2 regions of the Streptomyces sp. NPDC056479 genome follow, and region 2 is predicted to be linked to the other one. Evidence: predicted binding sites of a transcription regulator. Region 2 holds the regulator's gene; the other holds the start of a gene.
The links. Region 2 encodes HspR, which represses chaperone genes until heat shock. Its sites were predicted from a motif close to TTGAGNNNNNNNNNCTCAA; they were not measured.

Region 1: lon (endopeptidase La) is a predicted target of HspR. The motif match lies at 2,160-2,178, and genes of this name have one in related genera.

What each region holds. Positions count from the first base shown of each region.
Region 1 is NZ_JBHTRZ010000007.1:3,563-11,389, forward strand. Features, by position in the region: gene ACFQ6S_RS26370 (glycoside hydrolase family 3 C-terminal domain-containing protein) at 1-389, opposite strand, end outside; gene ACFQ6S_RS26375 (hypothetical protein) at 386-829, opposite strand; gene ACFQ6S_RS26380 (rhomboid-like protein) at 1,167-1,982, shown strand; gene lon (endopeptidase La) at 2,201-4,615, shown strand; gene ACFQ6S_RS26390 (lysozyme) at 4,676-5,503, opposite strand; gene ACFQ6S_RS26395 (MarR family winged helix-turn-helix transcriptional regulator) at 5,755-6,267, shown strand; gene ACFQ6S_RS26400 (protein phosphatase 2C domain-containing protein) at 6,314-7,102, opposite strand; gene ACFQ6S_RS26405 (nitrate- and nitrite sensing domain-containing protein) at 7,511-7,827, shown strand, end outside.
Region 2 is NZ_JBHTRZ010000005.1:579,374-587,200, reverse strand. Features, by position in the region: gene ACFQ6S_RS23060 (sugar ABC transporter substrate-binding protein) at 247-1,371, opposite strand; gene ACFQ6S_RS23055 (PA14 domain-containing protein) at 1,666-3,384, shown strand; gene ACFQ6S_RS23050 (PA14 domain-containing protein) at 3,449-5,116, shown strand; gene ACFQ6S_RS23045 (heat shock protein transcriptional repressor HspR) at 5,199-5,645, opposite strand; gene dnaJ (molecular chaperone DnaJ) at 5,651-6,832, opposite strand; gene grpE (nucleotide exchange factor GrpE) at 6,869-7,513, opposite strand; gene dnaK (molecular chaperone DnaK) at 7,513-7,827, opposite strand, start outside.

The sequences.
Region 1 (7,827 bases), on a different contig from region 2:
TCGTCCTCGGGGAAGAAGCACTCGAAGACACCGGGCCGCTGCTCGTGGGGCGTGCGCAGCCGCAGGATCGCCACCTCGGCGTCCGCCGGATCACCGACAACATTCCCGTACGCCGGGGCCGCCTGCTCGCCGACGCCCTGGACGTAGAGATCGGGCCTACCGCGCGGCGGCAGCAGGGCGTGGTTGGTCAGGACCGTCAGCGCCCCGCGCTGTGCCGCCTCGCCCAGCGCCGTGAACTCGCTCGCGCCGACGGTCTCCTCGGCCCGGTCGGGATCGACGTACGGGTTCTCGAAGAGGCCCAGTACGAACTTCTCGCGCAGCAGCCGCCGTACGGAGTCGTCGATCCGGCGCTCCGGGACGCGCCCGGTGCGCACCAACTCCACGATCACCTCGGGGCACTGTTCCCCGCCGAACTGGTCGTGAAGCCGAGGGGCTCGCGCAACAGGGCGGTCAGGACGCCCCTGTTGAAGCCGAAGCCGACCTCCTCCCAGTCGGTGCCGACGGGTTGGCCGTAGTACGGGATGATCTGCGAGCAGCCCGCCCCGTACGCCGCCACCGGCTCGCTCGCGGCCTCGGCCGACGAACCGAACGTCCCCGACTGCCGTGACCAGCGCGGCTCCGTCGCCAGGTCGGTCTGCGGGTGCAGCGCCACCCGGAAGCCGACCGCGAGGTACTCCCGCCGGACGGTGTCCGAGAACCGTTCCACCAGCTCCGCGTCCCCGACCGCCGCCGGCCCCAGCGGCTCCGGCCAGGCCGAGACGTCGCCGGAGCCGAAGGACGCTCCGGGATTGTCGGTGAAGGCGCGGCCCGGGTCGGCCGGTTGGCCCACTCGGCCATCTCACGGGCGCCGCCCTGCCCCAGCAGGTTGAAGTGGGTCAGATGACGGCCGGCGACCAGCTCCGTGGTGCCGTACCGGAGGAAGGGGCCCGCTTCGGCGAGCCGGCCCGCCTGCCAGGAACCGGCCGGCGAAGTTCTTCGACATGGGTGGGCGGCTGAGGGTGTACGTGGACCGGCTGCTGCGGGCGCTCACGTTCACGGGGGCGGGGCTGCCGGTGGACCGGTGACCTGGTTGAGAGGTTCCTGAGAATCAGCTCCCGAGTGGCGCCGGTCACAGACATGCTCGGGCCGCGGGCGAAAGGTGGGGGAAACGGAAGGAGCGCCTCACCTTGGAACGGACTGCGGCTGGGGGTGCGACGGACCCGGTACCGGTGCCCGGTGAGGCGGGCCTGCCCGATGCGGCCGAGCTGCTGGACGGGATGCCGCGCCAGCGCGGACCGGTGGGCGCCACCGCGACGAACGCCATCGCGTCTCCGTCACCGGCACCGATCACCTCCGAGGCCACGGCCGCGCCCGGTACCCGCGCCCGCGCCTTCCGTCCCTGGCGTCTGCTCCCCACCCCCACCGGCACCCCGTTCACCTTCGGCTACGCCGCCGTACTGGCCGCAACCTCCCTGGTCGTCACCTACGCCGACTCCTCTCTCGTGCACGCCCTGCACCAGGGCTCCAGCACCGATGTGGCCCACCTCGTGCGCACGCCCGCGCTGGTGCTGTTCGCCAGCGCGCTGTGGATCGCCGGCGGCATCCTGGCGCCGTACACGCTCTGCTTCGTGCTCGTGCTCACCGCGCTGGAGCGGCGCATCGGAGGCGCGCGCACGGCCGTCGTCTTTCTGGCCGGGCACGTCCTGGCCACGCTCGCGACCGAGGTCCCGGTGGGGCTGGCGGTACTGGTCGGCCACCTCCCCGACAGCTCGCTGCACCGCCTCGACTACGGCGTCAGCTTCGGCGTCGCGACGAGCATCGGCGCGCTGACCGGGCTGCTGCGGCCGTGGCTGCGGTGGCCGGTGCTGGTGCCGTTCGGCGGGATGCTGATCCAGGACCTGCTGAACCTCACGGATCCGCTGACCGGTTGGGGGCATCTGATCGCCCTGGTCATCGGGATCGGGCTGTGGCCGGCGGTGCGCCGCTGGCGACGGCCCGAGTAACCCGCCCCGGGCAGTCACGTGGCCGGCTCCTGGGCCGCGATAGGGCACCTGCGGTCAAGGGTCGGGAAGAGCTGAGCCCCGGCCGCCGTTCACCATGAATGGCGAGGTCACACCCCGTGCCTCAGCTGATCGCTCACAGCGAACGGCGGCCGGGGAACATTCCCACTCTCCCAAGCATTGAGTCGGCATAACTCAACTTGACTGCCTAAGGGGAGATCATGGCTTCGACGTCCACTTCGCTCACCCTGCCCGTGCTGCCGCTCGACGACGATGTCGTGCTGCCCGGGATGGTGGTCCCGCTGGACTTGAACGACGCTGATGTACGCGCCGCGGTGGAGGCCGCCCAGGCCGCCGCCCGCTCCACACCGGGAAAGCCCAGGGTGCTCCTGGTGCCACGCATCGACGGGACCTACCCGGGCACCGGTGTGCTCGGCACCGTCGAGCAGGTCGGCCGGCTGGCCGACGGTGACCCGGGCGCCCTGATCCGCGGTCGCGGCCGGGTGCGGATCGGCGCCGGGACGACCGGGCCGGGTGCCGCGCTGTGGGTCGAGGGGACCCGGATCGACGAGAGCGTGCCCGAGCCGCTGCCCGGACAGGTCGCGGAACTGGTGAAGGAGTACAAGGCGCTTGCCACCGCCTGGCTGCGCAAGCGCGGCGCCTGGCAGGTCGTCGACCGCGTCCAGGCCATCGACGAGGTGTCCCAGCTCGCCGACAACTCCGGGTACTCCCCCTTCCTGACCACCGAGCAGAAGATCGAGCTGCTGGAGACCGCCGACCCGGTCGCCCGCCTCAAGCTCGCCACCCAGCAACTGCGCGACCACCTCGCCGAGCAGGACGTCGCCGAGACCATCGCCAAGGACGTCCAGGAAGGCGTCGACAAGCAGCAGCGAGAGTTCCTGCTGCGCCGCCAGCTCGAAGCCGTACGCAAGGAACTGCGCGAGCTGAACGGCGAGCAGGACGGCGAGGAGTCCGACGACTACCGCGCCCGTGTCGAGGCCGCCGACCTGCCCGAGAAGGTCCGCGAGGCCGCCCTCAAGGAGGTCGACAAGCTGGAGCGGTCCAGCGACCAGTCGCCCGAGGGTTCATGGATCCGCACCTGGCTGGACACCGTCCTCGAACTGCCGTGGAACGAGCGCACCGAGGACGCCTACGACATCCAGGGCGCGAAGGACGTGCTGGACGCCGAGCACGCGGGCCTGGAGGACGTGAAGGAGCGGATCACCGAGTACCTGGCGGTGCGCAAGCGCCGCAGCGACCGCGGCCTGGGTGTCGTCGGCGGCCGGCGCGGCGGTGCCGTCCTGGCGCTGGTCGGCCCGCCCGGCGTCGGCAAGACCTCGCTCGGTGAGTCCGTCGCGCACGCGATGGGGCGCAAGTTCGTCCGCGTCGCCCTCGGCGGTGTCCGGGACGAGGCGGAGATCCGCGGCCACCGGCGGACGTACGTGGGCGCGCTGCCCGGCCGTATCGTCCGCGCCATCAAGGAGGCCGGGTCGATGAACCCGGTGGTCCTGCTCGACGAGATCGACAAGGTGGGGTCCGACTTCCGGGGCGACCCGGCGGCAGCCCTGCTGGAGGTCCTGGACCCGGCCCAGAACCACACCTTCCGGGACCACTACCTGGAGGTGGAACTGGACCTGTCCGACGTCGTCTTCCTGGCCACGGCGAACGTCCTGGAGGCCATCCCCGAGGCCCTGCTCGACCGTATGGAGCTGGTCCGCCTCGACGGCTACACCGAGGACGAGAAGATCGTCATCGCGCGTGACCACCTGCTCCCGCGCCAGCTGGAGCGGGCCGGGCTGAACAAGGACGAGGTCGCCATCGACGAGGGCGCCCTGCGCAGGCTCGCCGGCGAGTACACCCGCGAGGCGGGTGTCCGTAACCTCGAGCGGTCCATCGCCCGTCTGCTGCGCAAGGTGGCGGCCGAGCACGAACTGGGTCGCCGGAAGCTGCCGTTCACCATCGACGACGGCGACCTGCGCTCCCTGATCGGGCGACCGCACCACGTCCCCGAGTCCGCCCAGGACCCGGCGGAGCGCCGTACGGCGGTGCCGGGCGTGGCGACGGGTCTGGCGGTGACCGGCGCGGGCGGTGACGTCCTGTTCGTGGAGGCGTCGCTGGCCGACCCCGAGACGGGCGCGGCGGGCCTGACGCTGACGGGTCAGCTGGGCGATGTGATGAAGGAGAGCGCTCAGATCGCCCTGTCCTTCCTCCGCTCGCGCGGTGCCGAACTGGAGCTGCCGGTCGCCGATCTGAAGGACCGTGGGGTGCACATCCACTTCCCGGCGGGCGCGGTGCCGAAGGACGGCCCGAGCGCGGGCATCACGATGACGACGGCCCTCGCCTCGCTGCTGTCCGGCCGGCTGGTCCGCACGGACGTGGCGATGACCGGCGAGGTCTCGCTGACCGGCCGGGTGCTCCCGATCGGCGGTGTGAAGCAGAAGCTGCTGGCGGCCCACCGCGCGGGCGTCACGACCGTCATCATCCCCAAGCGCAACGAGCCCGACCTGGACGACGTCCCGGCGGAGGTGCTGGACAAGCTCGACGTCCATGCCGTCACCGACGTCCGCCAGGTCCTGGAACTGGCGCTGTCGCCGGCCACCAATGGCGCGGCGCCGGAGGTTCCGGTCGCGGCGTGACGGACGTGACCGGATAGGGAAGGCCCGGGTCCCGTGAGGGAGGCCCGGGCCTTCGCCGTACTAACCGTTGGCGAGCGCCTCGACCCTGTCGAGGGGCCCGTTGAACTTGTTGTGGTCACCGACGGTCGGTCCGGAGGACGTGTACTGCCACATCGTGTAGTAGCTCCAGCCCGCCGGCAGTTCCCCGACCGCCGCCGCGTACCGGGCGACCCACAGCGGGTTGGCGGTGGCGAATCCGCTGTGGTTGCCGGTGCACTGCTTCCACCAGCTGGTGGCCGTATAGATGACCGGGTCGCGGCCGGTGCGTGCCTTGTACTGGTTCACGAAGTCGCGGATCCAGGTGACCATCGCGGCCGGGGTCTTGCCGTAGCAGGCATCCCCGTACGGGTTCCACTCGATGTCGAGGGCGCCGGGCAGGGTCTTGCCGTCGCGGGACCAGCCCCCGCCGTGGTCGACGAAATAGTTCGCCTGGGTTGCGCCATTGGTGGTGTCCGGGGTCGCGAAGTGGTAGGCGCCGCGGATCATGCCGATGTCGTAGGAGCCGTCGTACTGCTGGGTGAAATAGGGGTTCGTGTAGTAGGTCCCCTCGGTGGCCTTCACATAGGCCCACTTCACGCCGTTGCCCCACAGCGTCGACCAGGCGACGTTGCCCTGATGGCTGGCGACGTCGACGCCTTCGGTCTCGGCGGCCAGGTCAGAGACGGGGGCGCCGTCCACGCCGTCGTGGGCCATGACGCCGATGCCCATGTGGGCCGAGCCGCGGGGCGGGGGGTCGTCGGCGGATGCGGGTGCGGACAGGGGGAGTAGAAGGAGCAGGGCGGCGGCGAGCAGCACCCCGGCGAGGTGCGGGCGCCGGTTGCGGAGCAGTTCGGGTCTGTGCACGGGCATAGCGTGCCTCCGAAGGCTCGGTGACGCTCGGTGGGGAGTTGTGCGTGTCCCGTGACGCGGCCGACGCCGGAGTGCGTGTGGCGTGGGCATGCCATCACGGTTCGACAGGGAAGTTATGCGGCCGGAACAGCAGGTGGAAGGGGGTCCGGAGGCTGCCGTTGGTCTAAGCCTGCGAAATACTGGCGGAGCAGCGGCGATGACGGCGGTTGGCGGAAACTTTCACGACCGGGAAGAACGAGGCAGGGGCTGACGTGCGCGAAGACGGAAACGGTGCCGGGCGCCGAGTCGAATCCGGGGGTGCCCCCTCTGGAGGAGTGACCGGTGGTGGTCTGGGCCGGCCCGAATTCCTGGACCTGGAACGTGAGCTGACGGTCCTGTTCCGACGCGCCCGGGCCAAGCAGGGCGAGATGGCCCGCGAGGTCCATCCGGACCTGGAGTCCGCGGCGTACGGTCTGCTGGTCCGTCTGGATGACGCCGGCCGCCAGCGGGCCACCGAACTCGCCGCCTACATCGGCGTCGGCAAGGCCACCATGTCCCGCCAGCTGCGCGCCCTGGAGGACCTGGGTCTGGTCGCCCGCGAGCCCGACCCCGCCGACGGGCGGGCCTGGCTGGTCCACCTCACCGAGGTGGGACGCGGCCGGGTCGCCAAGGTGCGCGAGGCCCGGCGGGCTCGCTATGTCGAGCAGCTGTCGCACTGGGACCGGCAGGAAGTGGCCGAGCTGGCCCGGCTGCTGAATCAGTTGAACCGGGGGATGGAGAAGTAACTGAGCCGAGGGGCGGAGAAGCAGACGTTGCGCCCCGGCGTCCGGCTCACAGCTCCGTGTACACGATCGTCGCGTCGTCGTGGGTCTTGCTGCGCCCCAGATACGTCCGCTCCTGCGCGTCCGCCGTCTCCAGCGCCCGCACCCGCTCCACCAGCGCCCGCGCCCCCTCCTTCCGCACGAAGGCGAAGCAGTCCGTCCAGTCCCCCTCCCGGAACTTCTCCACCCACCGGCTCGCCCCGTCCGTCAGCGCGGCCAGGGCCCGGACCTCCCCTCGTGGCAGCACTCCCGTCACCGCCCGCTGAGCCACCGACGGATCCGCGGCGGCCGTGAAGAAGCCGCCCTCCTGATTGCGGATGTGGGCGTCGATCATGGCGTCCGTGGCCAGGGAGGCCCGGGGGAGGCGGGCGAGACGGTCGTCCAGGTGTGGCGTGATCCTGCCGTCCGGCGACTCCAGGAGCAGGGCCGAGTCCGAGAGGATCAGGTACTCCACCGTCCCCGCCGACCAGCGCGCCACGACCACGGTTGCCTGTGGGGTGCGCGGGTGAGAAAGGTCACAGGTTTGCGCGTGTGCCTCGGCGGTACGCGCAATGGCGCGGGCCAACACGTCGGCGAGGGGAACATCGGGGAGTGAAAGGGTCAGTTCGGTCAGGGCTCCGCCGAGTCGCGCGGTGAACCAGGGGACGGAATGCAGACAGCCTGTCTCGCCTCTCGGTGGGGTGACTCCGTCCAGGACGACCAGTGCGCCGCCCTGTCCCGAGGCGGGGAGGCCGACACTTGCGAAGTCCTCGTTGGGGCGGGCCGGATCACCGGACTCCGAAACAAGCTCTGTTCGCATTCGGCCAGTCTGCACGAGCCCTTCACAACGTTCGCGAAGGGGTCTCATTGGTCGTCGATTGGGTGCAGCGGCGCAGGTCAGGCGCCTGATTTGGGGTGGAATCGTTCGCTCCGCGGGGGCGTGGCGGCGAATACTGCCATCGCCTGCCGCAGACGTCCAACCGGCATGCCGTACAAGGCCTGTGCACGAGCCGGAGGAACTTGCCCGCCAACTCCCCTCCGGGGTTCACTCCTTCGGGTGGCGGGTCAGGTGATGCGCGACCGTTGCCCACCGGCACTGGGAGGGTCGGGGACCGGTTAGGGCACCCCCTGCTTCAGCGAAGTCCCGCGAGCTTGGGGGAGGGGTGTACGTACGGTCGGCGGTAGTTGACGAAGCGTCATCCGGACCCATGGGTATCACGAGTCAGGAATGCGAGCACCGGTGCAGAAGATGCGGCCTCGTCGCTCAGGCAAGCAGACGGCCTCCGCAGGGGGCACGCAACCCACTCCCGGCACCACCACCGACGTCACACCCGCCGGCAAGGGGCGCCCGACGCACGTACGGAACCGGCTGATCGTCGCCGTGGCCGTGGTGGCCGCCGCCATCGCCGCGGCCGGCGTCCCCTCGATCGTCGCCGCCTCCGGGCAGCTGAACGACTCCCAGGAGCTGGTGACCCTCGCCGGGCAGACGGAGGACGCGCTCACGCTCGCGCACTCCCTCGCCGACGAGCGGGATCAGGTGACGTC
Region 2 (7,827 bases):
GTCCCGGACCTCATCCGGTGGCCGCCTCGGCGAGGGAACCGGCTTCACCCCGACGTCGAGTCCTGCCGCTCGACGGAACAGGGCGAGTGGGAGGCCGCCTCGACCGGAGCCGGCAGCGCGTTGTCGGGTCCGGGGTCGAACGCCGTGACGATCGAACGCACTCGCAAAGCCGCCGTCACCGACCCGCGCGGCTCCTCGCCCCGCGTCCGGTCCGCCCCGTCCCTCTCGTACGACTCCGGGCGCGCCCTACTTGATCCCGGCCGCCGAGCAGTCCGCCTTGTACTCGCCCGTGCAGATGTCGGACACCTGGTAGATCCCGTCCGCGAGGACGGTCTCCTTGATGTTCTGCTTCGTCAGGGCGACCACGGGGACCAGCAGCGCCGGGATGTTCTTGTCCGTCGGGCTGTCGACCTGGTCCTGGGCGAGCGCTTCGAACTGGATGTCGTGGCCCTGGACCTTGGCGACGGCCATCTCGGCGGCGCTCTCGGCCTCCTGCGGGTACGACTTGTACACGCTCATGAACTGCTCGCCGTCCAGGATCCGCTGGACGGCGTCCAGTTCGGCGTCCTGCCCGGTGATCGGCGGCAGATCGGTCACGCCCGCCGACTCCAGGGCCTTGATGACGCCGCCGGCCATGCCGTCGTTGGCGGAGTAGACGCCCTTGATGTTGTTCGCGCCGAGGGACTTGATCGCCGCGGCCATGTTGGCCTGGGCGTTCTCCGGCTTCCAGTCCTTGGTGTCGTACGACTTGGCTATGTCCACCGAGCCGTTGAGCTCGGAGAGGGCACCGGCCTTGAACTGCTTGGCGTTGGGGTCGGTGGGCGAGCCGTTCATCATCACGATCTTGTCGGAGGAGTCGACCTCCCCCATGGCCTCCAGGAGGCTGCGGCCCTGGACCTCGCCGACGAGTTCGTTGTCGAAGGAGACGTAGGCGTCGATCGGCCCCTCGGCCAGGCGGTCGTAGGCGATGACCGGGATCCCGGCCTCCTTGGCCTTCTTCACCCCGCCCGCGATGGCGTGCGCGTCGACGGCGTCCAGCAGGATGACGTCGACCTGGTCGTCGATCATCTGCTGCAGCTGGCTCTCCTGCTTGGCGGCGTTCGCGTCGGCGTTCTTGTAGACGACCCTGCCCTGCTTGTCGGTGAGCTCGAGGACCTTGCTCCTGATGATGGGGAAGTCGAACTTGTCGTAGCGCGTGTTCGCGGTCTCCGGCAGCAGCAGGCCCACGGTGACGTCGTTGCCCTTGGTCGGGCTCGCCTCACTGCTGTCCCCTGTGACACCCAGCGCCCCGCATGCGGCCAGCGAGAGGGTCATCGTGGACGCGGCGGCCACGGCTGTGGCGGTGCGGCGCAGCGGGCGCAAGGGACGCATAGAGGAGCTCACTTCTGGTGCCTTCGGGACACGGGCGCGCCATTGCGCCCAGATGTCTGAAAAGACAACGCGCCGACGACCCCCAGCGTCAAGCGGAACTACTTAACGAGTGCGCAACACCACGCTCCGCTGACCATGTAAAGACATGGCGGAACCTCTCCAAACGCCCGTTACACCCCCTCCACGGAATCTCGATCGAACGCAGGATCAAGATCCGTACAACCAACCCCATTACTCGCGAGTCCTGATGAGGACAGCTCCTGACCGCTGTCCCGCACTCGACCAGAGGATCGAATGAACCCAGCCAGAGGCACGACCGCCGCTGCCGCGACGACGGTCGTGCTCGCCACCGCGGGCACCCTGCTCTCGATGACCCCCTCCGCGTCCGCCGCCGTGACGTGCACATCCCCCGTCTTCAAGCGGCAGTTCTTCGCGAATACGACGTTTTCGGGCACCCCCAAGCGGACCGACTGCGACACCGCGATCGACCAGAACTGGGGCACGGGCGCCCCCGCTTCCGGCCTCCCCCGGGACAACTTCAGCGTCCGCTGGACCCTGACCCGGGACTTCGGCTCCGGCGGCCAGTTCTCCCTCGCGGCCTCCACCCAGGACGGCATCCGCGTCTACCTCGACGGCAGCCGCAAGATCGACCTGTGGAAGAACGTGTCGACGACCGCGAACAAGACGGTCAACGTCACCATCCCCGCCGGCAAGCACACCCTGCGCATCGACCACGTCAACTGGACCGGCACCGCGAACGTCAAGTTCGCCTACACGCCGCGGACTTCGGCGACCGTCGACAAGGTCAAGCCGCTCACGCCCACGGGCGCGAAGGTCACGTACGACACGGCCACCGGCAAGGCCAAGCTGACCTGGGCGAAGAACCCGGAGATGGACCTCGCGGGCTACCGCGTCCACCGCCGCCTCAAGGGCGCCTCCTACGGCAGCGCCCCGCTGGCGACGACCACCTCCACCACGTACACCGACAGCACCCTGCCGGTGAATGGCGCGACCTACTACTACGAGGTCCGCGCCTACGACAAAGCCGGCAACGAGTCGGCCGGTACGACGGATCAGGCCATCACCACCGTCGACCGGGTCGCACCCGCCTCGCCCACCATCACGAAGGCGACGGGTGAGGTGACCCCGACCGGCGGGTCCGGCGGACTGGAGGTCGGCTGGGGCAAGGTCGCGGACGCGGTGAAGTACCGCGTCTTCCGGGCGGCCACCGAGCGCGGCACTTACACCGAGATCGGCGGCACGGACCAGCTGTCGTTCCTGGACACCGCCGCCGCCAAGGGCGTCGTGTACTACTACCGGGTCTCGGCCGTCGACGCGGCGGGCAACGAGTCGGCCCGGTCCGCGACTCAGTACGGCAAGATCTGGGACAACGACCCGCCGGCCCTCGTCACCGGGCTGAACGCCACCCCGACCGAGTACGGCTTCCGGCTCGACTGGGACAAGAGCGCGGCAACGGACCTGAAGTACTACACGGTCCACTGGGGCGAGCTCTACGGCGACGAGGGCGAACAAGTCTGCTGGGGCAGCCTGGTGGACTACGTCTCGCCCAGTGACACGTCCTACGACTACACCACGCTCCCCGACGGCGACGAGGTCTGCTTCTTCGTCGACGCCGTGGACGACGAGGGCAACTCCGCCATCAAGTGGAGCGACGATCCGGTCCAGGCCGTGCGCGTCACCGAGCTCGACATGACGCCGAGCGTGGCCACGCCGGAGGGTTCGCCGGTACATCTGACGGCCGACGAGAACGACGACGACGTAGTGCTGACCTGGAACACCGTGGCCGATGCCACCGGCTATCAGGTCTACCGCTGGAACCCCGACACCGAGGCCTACGAGAAGCTGGCGGCCACGACCGGCACCTCCTACGTGGACACCGGCGCCGGCGCGGGCACCACCCGCCACTACTGGGTGACCGCGATGTACGCGGACGGCACGGAGTCGGCGCCCGGCGGCGACTGGGCGGTCACCGCCCCGGCCGACAACCCCTGACAGACGCCGTACGTGTTCGGCGACGGTTGATCACCGCCGTCGCCGAACAGGACCGAAGGACCCCATGACCCCAGCCAGACGCACGCCCGCGGTCACCGCGACCGCCCTCGTGCTCGCCACCGCGGGCGGCCTGCTCACGACCCTCGCCGCGCCCGCGTCCGCCGCCGTGACCTGCAACTCGCCCGTCTTCAAGCGGCAGTTCTTCGCGAACACGGCCTTCTCCGGTACGCCGAAGAAGACCGACTGCGACACCGCCATCGACCAGAACTGGGGCACCAATGCCCCCGCCTCCGGCCTCCCCAAGGACAACTTCGCCGTCCGCTGGACCCTCACCCGCGACTTCGGCTCCGGCGGGCCCTTCGTCCTCTCCGCCTCCGGGCTCGACGGCATCCGCGTCTACCTCGACGGTTCCCGCAAGATCGACCTGTGGAAGAACACCTCCACGACCGTCTCCAAGACCGTCAACGTCTCCGTTCCAGCGGGTAAGCACACGCTGCGGATCGACTACGTGAACTGGACCGGCAGCGCGAAGGTCAAGTTCGGCTACGCCCCGCGGACTTCGGCCACCGTCGACAAGGTCAAGCCGCTCACGCCCACCGGTGCGAAGGTCACGTACGACACGGCCACCGGCAAGGCCAAGCTGACCTGGTCCAAGAACCCGGAGATGGACCTCGCGGGCTACCGCGTCCACCGCCGCCTCAAGGGCGCCTCCTACGGCAGCACCCCGCTCGCGACGACCACCTCCACCACGTACACCGACAGCACCCTGCCGGTGAATGGCGCGACCTACTACTACGAGGTCCGCGCCTACGACAAAGCCGGCAACGAGTCGGCCGGTACGACGGATCAGGCCGTCACCACCGTCGACCGGACGGCCCCGGCGCGGGTCGAGACCGTGTCGGCGCTGGGGACGACGGCGGGCAACTCCGTCACGTGGAAGGCCTCGACGTCCAAGGACGTGCACCACTACGAGGTGTGGGGCGCGGAGGGCGGCCAGTCGGACATGGACGGTCCGGAGATCGTCTTCGGCACGTCCTGGACGGACCCCGTGGCACCCGCGGGCCTGGCCTACAACTACGAGGTGGTGGCCCTCGACGCCGCCGGCAACATCGCCCCGGTCTCCGACCCCGCGGTGGTCACCCGCCCCGTGGCGTCGGCCGTCGCCGCCCCCACGGGCCTCACGAGCACGCCCGCCGACGCCTCCACGAAGGTGACGTGGACCGCGGCCGAGGACGCCGGGGTCACCGGCCACCGCGTCTACCGCCGCACCACCGCCACCGGCGCCTGGAGCCTCCTGGGCGCCACGTCCGGCACGTCGTACGCCGACACCTCCGCCCCGAAGGGCAAGGCCTACTACTACGTGGCCGCCGTCGACGCCCAGGGCGCCGACTCCGTCCCCTCCGCGGAGACCGTCGTCGACCGTCTGACGCCGGCCACCGCGAGCGGCCCGGCCGCGCCGAAGCTGACCCTGGTCACCACGGGCGTGCCCGCGCGCAGTCCGATCCAGCTCACGGCCGCCCCCGGCACGGGCGACGAGGCACGCGTCCTGAAGGGCTACTCCTGGGAGATCTCGGGCGCCTGCGGCATCAGCGGCACCCGGTTCTCCGCCACGGGGTCGCTCTCCTGGACGGCGCCCTACAACGGCCCCTGCATCGCCGAGGTGTACGCCGTGGACGCCTACGGCCGCCAGAGCACGCAGAGCACCTCGCTGGAGTTCTTCGTCGGCCGCTGACGGCCACAGCTGACGGCGGGCCGCTCACGGCACAGGAAAGGGGCCCGGAGATTCCTCCGGGCCCCTTTTGCCTGCGGTCTGCCTAGTCCTTGGGCTTCTTCGGCCGCCACACCACCAGCGCACTGGTCTGCTGTACCTCCTGGTACGGCACCAGGTCGCGCCGGTACGACGCGTGCACCGCGGCCTCGCGCTGCTGCATCGCCGCCGCGGCCCCGTCGAGGGCCGCCTGCATCTCCGCCATGCGGGACTGCAGCGCGACGACCTGGTTCTCCAGTTCGATGATGCGCTTGATGCCGGCCAGGTTGATGCCCTCGTCCTGCGACAACTGCTGCACCTGGCGGAGCAGTTCGATGTCGCGGGCCGAGTAGCGGCGGCCCCGGCCGGGCGTGCGGTCGGGGGACACCAGGCCCAGGCGGTCGTACTGGCGAAGGGTCTGCGGGTGCAGGCCGGAGAGCTGGGCCGCCACCGAAATGACGTAGACCGGGGTTTCCTCGGTCAGTTCATACGGGTTGCGTCGACGACCGTCCATCTCCATCAAGCTCCCTTCGCGGCCTGGAACAGCTCCGCCCGCGGATCCTCCTCCGCGGTCGCCTCGCGATACGCCTCGAGCGCGTCACGAGCCTTCCCCGTCACGTCCTTCGGGACACTCACCTCGACGGTGACCAGCAGGTCCCCGCGGGTGCCGTCCTTGCGGACCGCGCCCTTGCCCCGCGCCCGCATGGTGCGGCCGTTGGGCGTGCCGGGCGGCAGCTTCAGGGTGACCGGCGGTCCGCCCAGGGTGGGAACCCTGACCTCGCCGCCGAGGGCCGCCTCCGTAAAGGTCACGGGGACGGTCACCGTGAGGTTGTCGTCCTTGCGGCCGAACACCGGGTGGGCGTCGACATGCACGGTGACGTAGAGGTCGCCCGCCGGGCCGCCGCGCTCGCCGGGCGCTCCCTTGCCGCGCAGCCGGATGCGCTGGCCGTCCGACACCCCGGCCGGGATGCGGACCTGCATCGTCCGGGACGACTTCGCCCGGCCGCTGCCCTTGCACTCCATGCACGGGTGCTCGGCGATCAGGCCGCGCCCCTTGCAGTCCGGGCAGGGGTCGGTCAGCGAGAAGCCGCCGCCCGAACCCCGGGCCACCTGGCCGGTGCCGACGCAGGTCGGGCACACCCTCGGCGTGCCGTTCTTGTCGCCGGTGCCCGCGCACGCCTTGCACGGTGACTGCGAGGACATCCGCAGCGGGACCGTCGCACCCTCGATCGCCTCGGTGAAGCTGAGGTTGACCTCGGTGTCGATGTCCTGGCCGCGCCTGGGCTGGGTACGTGTGCCCGTGCCCGCGCCGCCGCGGTTGAACAGGCCCCCGAAGACGTCACCGATTCCGCCGCCGAAGCCGCCGGAACCCCCTTGGCCCTGGGCGCCGCCTCCGAAGAGGTCGCCCAGGTCGAAGTTGAAGGAGCCGCCCGCGCCGCCCGGCCCCGGGCGGAACCCGCCGTTGCCGAAGAGGGCGCGCGCCTCGTCGTACTCCTTGCGCTTCTTGGGGTCGCCGAGGACGTCGTTCGCCTCGGAGATCTCCTTGAAGCGCTCCTCGGCCTTGGCGTTGCCCTTGTTGGCGTCCGGGTGGTTCTCGCGGGCGAGCTTCCGGTACGCCTTCTTGATCTCGGCCTCGGTGGCGTCCTTGGGGACGCCGAGGACCTTGTAGTAGTCCTTCTCGATGAAGTCCTTGGTGCTCATCCTCGACGCCCCTCCTCTCTCCTCGTCAGTTCAACGTCAGCCCTCGTCCGGGCCACCGCTCTCCTTGTCGTCGGCCGCCTCGGCAGACTCCTCCTTGACGGTCTGCGCGCCCGGCTGGGGCTCGGCCACGGCCACCCGCGCGGGGCGGATGGTGCGCTCGCCGATGCGATACCCCGGCTGGAGGATCGCGACGCAGGTCGTCTCGGTGACGTCCGGCGCGTAGGAGTGCATCAGGGCCTCGTGGATCGTCGGGTCGAAGGGCTCGCCCTCCTTGCCGAACGCCTGCAGTCCCATCTTCGCCGCGACGGTCTCCAGCGACTCCGCGACGGACTTGAATCCGCCGACGAGTTCGCCGTGTTCCCGTGCGCGGCCGATGTCGTCGATCACGGGCAGGAGCTCGGTCAGGAGGTTCGCGATGGCGATCTCCTTGACCGTGATCCGGTCCCGCTCCACGCGGCGGCGGTAGTTCTGGTACTCGGCCTGGAGCCGCTGGAGGTCCATCGTGCGCTCACCGAGCGCCGTACGCACCTGGTCCAGCTGGGCCACCAGGCCCGCGTCTGCTGCTCCGTCCCCGGCCGGGGCCGCCCCCTCCTGAGGGGCGGCCTTCGACTCGGCGTCGTCAGGGGTCGCGCCGGAGGGGACGTCGGGCTTCTCCTCGAAGCCCGGGGTCTCCTCCGTCATTACGCGACACCGTCCTTGCGCTCGTCGTCCACGATCTCGGCGTCCACGACGTCGTCGTCGGCGGCCTTGCCACCCGGAGCGGCGCCCTCGGGGCCACCCGCGGCCTGGCCGGCCTGGGCGTCGGCGTACATGGCCTGACCGACCTTCTGCGAGACCGCGGCGACCTTCTCGGTGGCGGTGCGGATCTCGGCGGTGTCCTCGCCCTTGAGCGCGGTCTTCAGCTCCTCGACGGCGGCCTCGACCTCGGTCTTGACCTCGCCGGGGACCTTGTCCTCGTTGTCCTTGAGGAACTTCTCCGTCTGGTAGACGAGCTG